2 regions of the Enterococcus sp. CR-Ec1 genome follow, and region 1 is predicted to be linked to the other one. Evidence: a T-box and tRNA genes for the amino acid it is inferred to sense, from the RefSeq annotation. Region 1 holds a T-box; the other holds one or more tRNA genes.
The links. The T-box of region 1 lies ahead of argS (arginine--tRNA ligase). A T-box ahead of a tRNA ligase gene usually reads a tRNA of that ligase, here a tRNA-Arg.

Region 2: it encodes a tRNA-Arg, which carries the amino acid that the T-box ahead of argS (arginine--tRNA ligase) is inferred to sense. The anticodon was not compared.

The regions. Positions count from the first base shown of each region.
Region 1 covers NZ_CP025223.1:1,206,977-1,212,790, forward strand. Annotated here, with positions in the region: gene rimI (ribosomal protein S18-alanine N-acetyltransferase) at 1-345, shown strand, start outside; gene tsaD (tRNA (adenosine(37)-N6)-threonylcarbamoyltransferase complex transferase subunit TsaD) at 338-1,357, shown strand; gene argF (ornithine carbamoyltransferase) at 1,494-2,507, shown strand; T-box leader at 2,588-2,781, shown strand; gene argS (arginine--tRNA ligase) at 2,909-4,600, shown strand; gene CXM95_RS05860 (arginine repressor) at 4,686-5,156, opposite strand; gene rpsB (30S ribosomal protein S2) at 5,457-5,814, shown strand, end outside.
Region 2 covers NZ_CP025223.1:2,266,683-2,272,496, forward strand. Annotated here, with positions in the region: gene CXM95_RS10975 (2-isopropylmalate synthase) at 1-823, opposite strand, end outside; gene CXM95_RS10980 (O-methyltransferase) at 1,400-2,098, shown strand; tRNA gene CXM95_RS10985 (tRNA-Arg) at 2,243-2,316, shown strand; gene CXM95_RS10990 (HIT family protein) at 2,657-3,079, shown strand; gene CXM95_RS10995 (hypothetical protein) at 3,119-3,442, opposite strand; gene CXM95_RS11000 (PhzF family phenazine biosynthesis protein) at 3,557-4,414, shown strand; gene trpA (tryptophan synthase subunit alpha) at 4,568-5,344, opposite strand; gene trpB (tryptophan synthase subunit beta) at 5,341-5,814, opposite strand, start outside.

The DNA of each region.
Region 1 (5,814 bases):
AGTCGCTATTTGTTTCGTTATGGAAAAACCAACCAAGAGCTGATTGGGTTTCTCTGTTTTCAGCAAGTGCTGGATGAAGCAGAGCTGTTTAATGTAGCGGTTTTACCAGCATATCAAGGGCATGGTTTGGCGAAAGAATTGTTGAAACAAATGGAATCGCTCGTGGAACAAACCGATGGTCGGCGGATCTATCTTGAAGTACGTGTGTCGAATTTACAAGCACAGGCCCTTTATTTGCGCATGGGCTATACGGTCATCGGTCGTAGAAAAAAATATTACAGTCATCCTGAAGAGGATGCGTTGATTATGGAAAAGAAAGTAGGCGGAAAAAAATCAAATGAATGAATTGATTTTAGCCATTGAAAGCAGTTGTGATGAAACCAGTGTGGCAGTGATTAAAAACGGCGACACCATTTTAAGTAACATTGTTGCTTCGCAGATCAAGAGCCACCAGCGCTTCGGCGGTGTCGTACCAGAAGTCGCTAGTCGTCACCATGTCGAACAGATTACTTTGTGCATCGACGAAGCATTGACCCAAGCCAACACACAACCAGAAGAATTATCAGCCGTGGCTGTCACCTATGGTCCAGGGTTGGTTGGGGCACTGTTGATTGGGCTTTCTGCAGCGAAAGCCTTTGCGTGGGCCCACAGCTTACCGCTGATTCCGGTCAATCACATGGCAGGACATATTTATGCAGCTCGCCTAGTGAAGCCATTGGTTTTTCCTTTAATGGCATTATTGGTCAGCGGCGGCCACACCGAATTGGTGTATATGGCAGAAGATGGCTCTTTTGAGATCATCGGAGAAACGAGAGATGATGCCGCTGGTGAAGCCTATGACAAAGTTGGTCGAGTTCTCGGTTTGCCTTATCCTAGTGGGAAAGAAATTGATCGCCTTGCACATCTAGGTAGTGATACGTATCACTTTCCTCGAGCAATGATGCAAGAAGATAATTTTGATTTTAGTTTCAGTGGCTTGAAGAGTTCCTTTATCAACTTTGTGCATAATGCACAGCAAAGAGAGGAAGCATTGTCAGTAGAAAATCTAGCAGCCAGTTTTCAAGCCAGCGTAGTCGAAGTATTGGTTCACAAAACAGTGCGGGCATGCCAAGCCTATCCGGTAAAACAACTGATCGTCGCCGGCGGGGTCGCCGCGAATCAAGGCTTGCGTGACGCTTTACAAAAAGCAATGCAGGAATTGCCGGAGGTAGAACTGTTGATTCCACCGTTGCGCCTTTGCGGAGATAATGCGGCCATGATTGGTGCCTATGCCCATGTTGCGTTGAAAAAGCAGCACCTAGCAGACCTTTCATTGAATGCTGATCCAAGTGTCAGCTTTGCCCATAGGATTTCTTAAGATGATTGCACCTAAGATCCGTTCTTAGGTGTTTTTTTTGTTTCATTTATGAGCAAACAGAAGATATAGTTGTATTATATTTCATTATTTGATATTCTGATGTATATTTATTAATTATTTGAGAGGCGGGTATGCAATGACATCAGTTTTTAAAGGACGCAGTTTTTTAGCAGAGAAAGATTTCACAAAAGAAGAACTGCAATATTTAATTGATTTTTCCCAGCACTTAAAAGGGATGAAAGCCAACAATCAACCACATCGCTACTTAGAAGGAAAAAATATTGCGCTTTTGTTTGAAAAGAATTCAACACGGACGCGAGCAGCCTTTACGGTTGCAGCGGTGGATTTGGGGGCGCATCCGGAATTTTTAGGGGCCAATGATATTCAGTTGGGGTCTAAAGAATCCGTTGAAGATACCGCCAAAGTATTCGGACGCATGTTTGACGGGATCGAGTTTCGCGGCTTTAGCCAACAGGTCGTCGAAGATCTGGCCAACTATTCAGGCGTGCCTGTTTGGAATGGCTTAACGGATGACTGGCATCCAACACAAATGATCGCTGACTTTTTAACCATTCAAGAAAACTTCGGTGAACTGACTGGCTTGACCATCGCATACTGTGGGGATGGGCGCAACAATGTCGCCAATTCTTTGTTAGTGACGAGTGCGATTTTAGGGGTCAATATTCATGTCGTCACCCCGAAGGCCTTGCAGCCAGAAGCAAACATTATCGAACAAGCACAAGCCTATGCTCAGCACTCTGGCGCAAAGATCCTGGTGACGGATGACGTGGATCAAGGTGTTTTAGGCGCTGATGTCGTGTATACCGATGTTTGGGTTTCAATGGGCGAAGAAGAAAAATTTCAAGAGCGGATCGAACAGCTGCTGCCTTATCAAGTAAACCAATCGTTGATGGAAAAAACGCAAAATGACCAAGTGATTTTTATGCACTGTTTACCGGCTTTTCATGATGAACAAACTATTTATGGCAAAAAAGCAGCGCAGGCGTATGGGATTTCTGAGATGGAAGTCACTGACGAGGTCTTTCGTAGCAAGTATGCTCGTCAATTTGATCAAGCCGAAAATCGTTTGCACTCAATCAAAGCGATCATGGCAGTGACTGCCGGGGATCTATTTATTCCTAAAGTATAAAAATAAAATTTTTGAAAAATGCCAGAATCTCGCTAGCCAAACAAACATTTCTTTGCTATACTTTCTGGGAAGTAAATAGCCTTGATTTGATGAAACAAGAGAAGTAGCGATTCGAGTATCAGTTAGCGAGTTCGGGGTGGTGGAAGCCGAATTGATCAGATTGTGAAACGCACTTGTGAGAATTTGCTAAGCAAACGGAATTCTGCCGTTATCAGAAAAAAGTGGGTCCGAAAAGGACAATCAGAGTGGTACCGCGGGAAATCTCGTCTCTAGTGCAAGTTATGCGCTAGAGGCTTTTTTGTTTTTATCAATCATTTCTTGCATGAAAAACATACAACTGTTTGCTTGCTTCAAACAACGTTTCATCAAAAAATGGGTTCAGTCATTATAGGAGGGATACTATGAATAACAAAGAAATCGTCGCACAAGCGATCCATCAAGTAGTAAAAGAAGATCTATCGATCGAACAAGTTCAGCAATTACTGGAAAATCCAAAGTCAGCCGACCATGGGGATGTGGCATTCCCAGCCTTCTCGCTAGCAAAAGTCTATCGGAAAGCGCCGCAGCAAATTGCCGCAGACTTAGCAGAAAAAATCGATCAAGCGTCTTTTGAAAAAATTGAAGTGGTCGGTCCGTATTTAAACTTCTTTATGGATAAAAAAGCAATCTCTGCCCATGTCTTAGAGCTGGTTCTCAAAGAAAAAAATCATTTTGGCGATCAAACCATCGGCAATCAGCAAGCAGTACCGATCGATATGTCTTCACCAAATATTGCCAAACCCATCTCAATGGGGCATTTGCGTTCCACTGTGATTGGTAACTCGATCGGCTTTATTTTAGAAAAAATCGGTTATCAGCCAATTCGCATCAACCATTTAGGCGACTGGGGCACACAATTTGGAAAATTGATCGTTGCCTATAAGAAGTGGGGGTCAGAAGAAGCGGTCAAAGCGGAACCAATCAACGAACTATTGCGTTTGTATGTTGATTTTCATGAAGCAGCCGAGACAGATAAGCAATTAGAAGATGATGCGAGAGCTTGGTTCAAGAAACTAGAAGATGGTGACCAAGAAGCAATGGATTTGTGGCAATGGTTCCGTGATGAATCATTAAAAGAATTCAATAAAATCTATGATATGTTGGAAGTTTCCTTTGATTCATTGAATGGCGAAGCTTTCTATAATGATAAAATGACAGAAGTCGTGGAATTATTAGAAGAAAAACACTTGCTAAAAGAAGACCAAGGGGCAGAAATCGTTGATTTGGCTGCCTATGACTTAAATCCGGCGTTGATCCGTAAGTCCGATGGTGCGACCCTTTACATCACACGGGATATGGCTGCAGCGCTTTACCGCAAACGGACCTACAATTTTGCAAAATCATTGTACGTGGTAGGGAATGAACAAAGTTATCACTTCAAACAATTAAAAGCTGTTTTGAAGGAAATGGGCTTTGAGTGGGCAGATGATATGACCCACGTACCATTTGGGTTGATCACCAAAGATGGGAAAAAACTGTCTACAAGAAAAGGCAAGATTGTTCTTTTGGAAGAAGTATTGAATGAAGCGATCGATTCAGCGAAAGAACAAATCACTGAAAAGAACCCAACACTTGAAAACAAAGAAGAAGTAGCAAAACAAGTCGGTGTCGGGGCAGTCGTTTTCCACGATTTGAAAAATGACCGTTTGAATAATTTCGACTTTACGCTAGAAGAAGTCGTCCGTTTTGAAGGAGAGACCGGACCATACGTGCAATACTCTCATGCCCGTGCCATGAGCATTCTTGAAAAAGCCAACTTTGATCCCGCTGCTGTCAGCAGTCTGGCGTTGGCAGACGCTGAGAGCTGGGAAGTTATCAAATTGATTCAGCGCTACCCAGAAACGGTCATGCAAGCGGCGGAAAAATATGAACCATCCGTCATTGCCAAACATGCCATCAAGTTGGCACAAGCCTTTAACAAGTATTATGCCAATGTCAAAATCTTAGCCGAAGATACGGAAAAAGACGCACGTCTGGCTCTGGTTTATGCAGTAACTACTCTATTGAAAGAAGATTTACGGTTGCTTGGTTTACATGCACCTGACAAAATGTAACAAAAAAAGCTGTGTCACTTGTTTCGACAAGGGCACAGCTTTTTTGTAGTGAAGAATGCAGCTAGATCCTATAGCTGTTTTTGCGCTATAAGACCGCGTGGTTTCTGATAAATTGATAAAAAGTTTCAGCGTCTTCGTCGCTGCGGGAAATCACCGCTACTGTATCAAAGCCCGCCAACGAGCAAACTTTTTCTGGCATGGTCACTTCATCGATCGCTGCCGAAAGCAAAGGCGCATTGTCCGCAACGGTATGGATTAAGGTCATGAATTGCACACGATCTACTTTAGTGACAACGTCTTCGATCATCTGTATCAAACGCTGCTCTTCTTCTTTTTCATCCTCAGAAGCTTGCATTCCTTGAAAAATGACAAACTTTGTCTGACCTGACTCATCGGGCACTTTCACGATTTTCAAATCACGAATATCGCGAGAAATAGTCGCTTGCGTGGCGGAGACGCCTTGGGCTTCCAATTGATGCAATAATTCTTCTTGCGTGCGTACAGTATGTTCAGTAATGATTTGTCTAATAAGTAAATGGCGATCAGCTTTTCGCATAGGTAAACTCCTTTAAGCATGATTGATTAAGTCAGCCTTATCATAGCAGATAACGCCGAAAAAACCTATATATTATAAGAAAAGATTTAGAGTGTTAAAAAAAGCTGGATCGCGAATCGTAGTTTTTCATTTGAATCAGTTGCATTTCTTTTTTAGCTACTGTATACTGTTTAAGGCGTGAGTTTTTCACGTCAATCCCACATCTTGTTCCATCTGCGAAGCGGTGCTGATCGATTCAGTTCTTCAAGGAGTAAAAGAGCAAGAGAGGAAAATAAAAAACCAAATTGGAGGAAACACAACATGGCAGTAATCTCAATGAAACAATTACTAGAAGCCGGCGTACACTTTGGTCACCAAACTCGTCGCTGGAACCCAAAAATGAAGAAATATATCTTCACAGAAAGAAACGGCATCTACATCATTGATTTGCAAAAAACAGTGAAATTAGTAGACGCAGCTTACGACTACATGAAAAATGTTGCTGAAGAAGGCGGCGTTGCATTGTTCGTAGGTACTAAAAAACAAGCACAAGAAGCAATCAAAGAAGAAGCAATCCGTTCAGGTCAATACTATGTTAACCATCGTTGGTTAGGTGGAACATTGACAAACTGGGAAACAATCCAAAAACGTGTTGCTCGTTTGAAACAAATCAACAAAA
Region 2 (5,814 bases), 1.1 Mb from region 1:
AACGTGCCACCAGATCGCTGGTTCGTTTTGTTTCGTTTAATTTGATGTTGGAGGTAGCCTGATAGAAATCATTGCGAATATGCAACGCCAAGGCCACTTCTTCTAATGCAGTATTGCCAGCTCGTTCGCCGATCCCGTTGATCGTTCCTTCCACCCGATCAGCACCATTTTCAATAGCCGCCAGCGCATTGGCTGTCGCCATTCCCAAGTCATCATGACAATGGGAAGAAAAAGTGATCTGCTGCTCGCTTTTGATATTGGCGATCAAATAGGCAAAAAGCGCTCCATATTCCGTAGGATTGGTAAACCCTACTGTATCGGGCACATTGATGATCGTCGCGCCGGCATCAATCGCTGTTTGAACCGCCTCAAGCAAGAAGGCTTTATCGGTGCGGGTGGCATCTTCTGGCGAGAATTGAACTTTTTCAAAGCGTTCACGCGCATAAGCCACATGTTCTTTGATGGAAGCGAGTACTTCTGCTTTCGTCATATTCAGCTTGTACTGGCGATGCACCTTACTCGTTGCTAGAAAGACATGGATCTGTGGATCGACGGCTTGATAAAGAGCTTCATAGGCACGATCAATGTCTTTTTTCTGACAACGGGCAAGTCCTGCAACGGTCATTTTCGTCACCGCCCCAGCAATCGCTTTGACTGCTTGAAAATCTCCTTCTGATGCAATCGGAAAACCTGCTTCGATCGTATCGATGCCCCATTTTTCTAATTGCAGCGCCAGTTGAACCTTCTCTTTCGTATTAAAGTTGACTCCCGGGGTCTGTTCACCGTCTCGCAATGTCGTATCAAAAAACTGGATTTTTCTCATCACTATTTCCTCCTTAGCAGTGGTAGGAGCACGCTTGGCGCGACCTCATTCAAACACAATTGAAAAAATGGTATAAAAAAAGCACTCCATAAAGGGTTTCCTTCATGCAATGCGAATAGGACTCTTCAAATGATGCCTTAAAAAAGGCGGGTCATAGAAAAAGAGTCCTTACGATAATAATAATAAAAATGCAGCTGTTTGTTTCAATCGTTTATCCATCGTCGTCACCTATCACTTTTTTTATCTTGTTATGAAGATACCAAACAGCAGGTTCCTCTGTCAACACTTTTCCCTGAATTTTCTGAATATTTCGATAAAAAGTTCGTTTTTGCCCTGTTGATGGGTTGCTTTTCTTCCTTGATGAAAATTTAAGCAGAACCTGACGAGATCTTCACAGGATTTTAACCAAACCTCCACATAACACCGTTATGATAGAAATATCCCAAAAATATTTTTCACCCCTTTATCCTGCCAGTCTTATGACTGGTTTTTTTGTTGTTCCAAAGACTCGAAAAGATTGAACTTAAGGTGAGTTATTCGTATAATAAGGGGCAGCGATAAATTAGGAGGATGAAGATGCGCAACGAAATGATGCATCGTCCAGTAGTCAAACCAGAACTAGTGGCGTTTATGCGTGAAAAACAAAAGCAATTACCCGGCGAACTTGGTGAAATCGAGCAAGCCGCTCATGAAAAAGAAGTGCCAATCATCCCACATGAAACAGTGGTCTTTTTGCAGTTTTTATTAGGACAGCTCCAGCCAAAAGAAATCCTTGAGATCGGCACAGCGATCGGTTTTTCTTCAAGCTTGATGGCGCAATGTGTGAAAGATGGTCATGTCACAACGATCGATCGCTTTGACGTCATGATCCGCAAAGCCAAAGAAACCTACGCTCGCTTAGGAAATGAAGAAAAAATCACGCTATTAGAAGGACAAGCGGCAGACGTCCTACCTACATTGAGTGGCCCTTATGATTTTATCTTCATGGACAGCGCCAAATCAAAATACATTGAATTTTTACCAGAATGTCTGCGTCTATTACGCAAAGGCGGTGTGCTGATGGTGGATGACGTATTTCAAGCTGGAACGATTCTACACCCCATCGAAGAAATCCCTCGTAACCAGCGAGCGATCCATCGCAAATTGAATCTTTTCTTGGATACCGTGATGAACCATCCTCAGCTGACCTCCACGCTTGTCCCTTTAGGAGATGGTGTGATTCTCATTACGAAAGAAGCAGATAGCGTAATTCTTGAGGAACCTGAGAAAGGTTGAGGGCAGCTGCGCTTCCTTTTTTCAAAGAAAAATAAGAAAAGGGCGAAAAGCGATTGACATTGCTGCGCCCTTTTTCTATAATGTTATTTGTTGCTGATTGATTTCAACAGCTTAGGCGAAGTGAGCATTCGCTGAAAATTATTTGTTCCAGTAGCTCAGCCGGATAGAGCATTCGCCTTCTAAGCGAACGGTCGGGGGTTCGAATCCCTCCTGGAACGTTATATTATCGTGCATTGCACTAGCAGATCGTTAGGAATCTTGATTCCTAGCGATTTTTTTTGATAAATTTTTAAAAACCACTTTTTTCAAACGTCACTTTTACCACAAATCAGCAGCACGGAGCTTTTCTTTTGCAAACAACCTATTAACTAATTATCTAAAACATCATTAATTATCACATATAGTTTTAACTGCTAAATAAATATGATATTATCCTCTCAAAGAGCGGCTTAATTACAAAGATCGTTTATGGTTTCCCATAATCCCGTAGCTTCACATTTTTAGATATTATACTTCTCGAACACAACTAACAAAATTTATTCCATAGGAGGAATTTTGATGGAAGAATGTCCTTTTTGCCGCATCGTCTCTGGAAAAATAAAAAGCCATGTAATCTATGAAGATGACAGTGTTTGCGCCTTCCTTGATCATGCCAAAGACGTGGATTATCATATGCTGGTTATTCCTAAAAAACATTACACCAGTATTTTAGATTGCGACCCCGTTCTTCTTGCTCACCTCATTCAAACGGTTCAAAAAATAGCAGATCATTGTGTCACTCGCTTAGGATTTGATGGGATTAATTTGCTAAGCGCAGCAAATCAAGCAGCGGGTCAATCAGTCCCTCACTTTCATCTTCACTTGATTCCGAGAAAAAAATGTGACGGTATCAATGCGTGGCCCACATTCAATGGAGCAGCGCTCTCTTTAGAGGAAGCAGCGGCATTTTTGACCTCTGAAACAGATAGTAAGGTAGATTAAACAAAACCCAGTAGACTAAATCTTGCTTAAAAGCGCTTCTTAAAATACTTGATAATACTTGACTTGTTCTGCTAGCTGATCAGCTGGTAGAGCACCATCCAGTACATAGTCGGCTGTTTCAGCAATGATCTGTTCGTGTAAAACAAATAGCTCCCTTGCATAGGAAAGATAAGTATCTGCCCAAGTCAAAATCGCTTCTTTTGATTCGTTCGTATAATCCCGTTTAATCTGACGAGCAAAAGCAATATCTAGTGGTGTTTTCAAATAAATCACCGTGTCGATCAACTGACGTAAGTCTTGGTGTTCATATCCGAAGGGAAAGTCTACAAAAATGATTGGGTAAAGGATCATCGCTCTCTTCATATAGTCCCTCCTCTGTCTTACCTTCAGTATAACACGCTTAACCAATCCGTTTTCTTAACCTATCCCTGCAAAAATTATGCTATGCTTAACAAGAACAAAGAAAGCAGGTGTCCTATGGAGATAACGGTACATATCGCAAGTGGGTTTAGTAAAAATCAAACGGGTGGCAACAAGGCTGGAGTCGTTTTGCTGGAACAGCCACTTGCACCACAACAAAAGTTAGCCGTCGCAAAAGAGTTAGGCTTTTCAGAAACAGCTTTTTTATCGAAATCCCCGCAGGCCGATTTCCGATTTGACTATTTTACGCCAAAAGAAGAAGTTGACTTATGCGGACATGCAACAATTGCCTCCTTTGCACTATTATCGTATCTAAACAAACTTTCCAAGCGACAGTATCGCATCTACACCAACGCCGGACGTTTGTCGATCACCATCAAAGACGGTGTCATTTTCATGGAACAGAACAAACCACTGTTTTCAGATGTGCTTTCACTAGAACAATTAACTGACTGTTTTGATACCAATGCTATCAATGATCAAATTCCTATTCAAATCGTTTCTACTGGATTAAAGGATATCCTTATCCCAATCAAAACAACGGCCCAGTTGCAGCAAGTTGCACCTGATTTTGAGGAAATAAAAAAAGTAAGTGCGCTTCAACAAGTAGTTGGCATGCACTTATATGCAATGGAAAAAGAACGAATCGTTTGCCGTAACTTTGCCCCATTGTTTGACATCAATGAAGAATCTGCCACAGGCACTTCCAATGCCGCCTTGGCTTGCTTCTTGTATCAAAAGTGTGCCCTCGAAAAAGAAGTGTATCGCTTTGAACAAGGCAGCAATTTAGGTGAACCTTCTGAAATCTTTGTCAAACTCGTTACGACTTCGCGAAAGGAAATCCAACATGTTTACGTTGGGGGCAGAGGGCATTTTTGCGAGACAGTAACCATCGACACGGATACACTGGCATAATCACGACAATTTGGGGCTGATCTTCAATCAGCCTTTTTTCTTTTCCTCTTCACACATCACGTTCTTTTTTCCATAGCAGCCCATCAGTACCTCGAATACTAGTTTTCTCATAAAAAAAGAACCCAATTCGGGTTCTTTCCTTCACATTGTTTTCTATGGCTTACCAACAAGTTTTGCTAACAGCTCACTGACTTTAGGCAGTGGCTCGTTTTGTAGCGCTGCTACGATTTTTGAACCGATCACTACCCCTTCACACACACTGGCAAAGCGCTGCACATCTGCGTGGGTCGAGACCCCGAAACCAGCTAATACTGGAATCGGACTTTTTTCCGAAATGGCTTGCAAATGCTGATCCAGCTGTTCGTTGTATTGGCGATCTTCTCCAGTGACACCGTTCACTGTCACAGCATAAACGAATCCTTCTGCGTCTTCGATCAGCGTCTGAATTCTGTCTGGAGGACTGGTCAAAGAGACCAGTGTGATCAGCGCGAGATCCGCCGCATCAAAAGTAGGCGTTACTAGTGATCGATGTTCAAAAGGTAAATCTGGAATAATCAACCCTTTCACATTTGTCGCTTTTAACTCATTTGCTAACTGTTCAATCCCATAATGAAAGAATGAATTGGCATACCCCATCAATACCAGTGGAACCTCGGAATGGATTGTTTGCAGCAAAGCAATGATCTTTTTTAAAGTGGTCCCATTGGCTAATGCCTGCATTCCAGCTGCTTGGATGACCGCTCCATCTGCGACTGGGTCTGAAAAGGGCACGCCGATTTCAATGGCGGCTGCGCCATGTGTCGTCAACAGTTCGATTTCTGCTGGCAGGCGTTCCAGTCCGTTGGCACCCGCCACAATATAAGGAACAAATAGTGGCTTGCCTTGTTTTTGGCGCTCCTTTAGTTTCATCGTCAATGTTTTGCTGGTCATTTCGCTGCTCCTTTCCGGTCTTTGATTTGTTGAACATCTTTGTCCCCTCGCCCAGACAAGCAGATCACTAAGCGTTCTTCGGGTGTCATGATTGGGGCTAGCTTTAGGGCATAGGCAACGGCATGAGCACTTTCCAAAGCAGGAATAATGCCTTCGATTTGAGACAAGAGATAAAAGGCGTCAACGGCTTCTTCATCAGTGACAGCGAAATACTCCGCTCGCTCAATCTCCTTCAAGTAAGAATGCTCGGGACCGACCCCTGGATAATCCAAACCAGCTGAAATCGAATAAGGTTCGATCACTTGCCCATCATCGTCTTGCAGCAGATACATTTTGGTACCATGTAAAATACCGATACTGCCTTTCGTCAAGGTCGCCGCATGCTCAGTAGTATCCACACCTTTCCCAGCTGCTTCAACGCCAATCAAACGAACGGTCTGATCATCGATAAAAGGGTAAAACATTCCCAT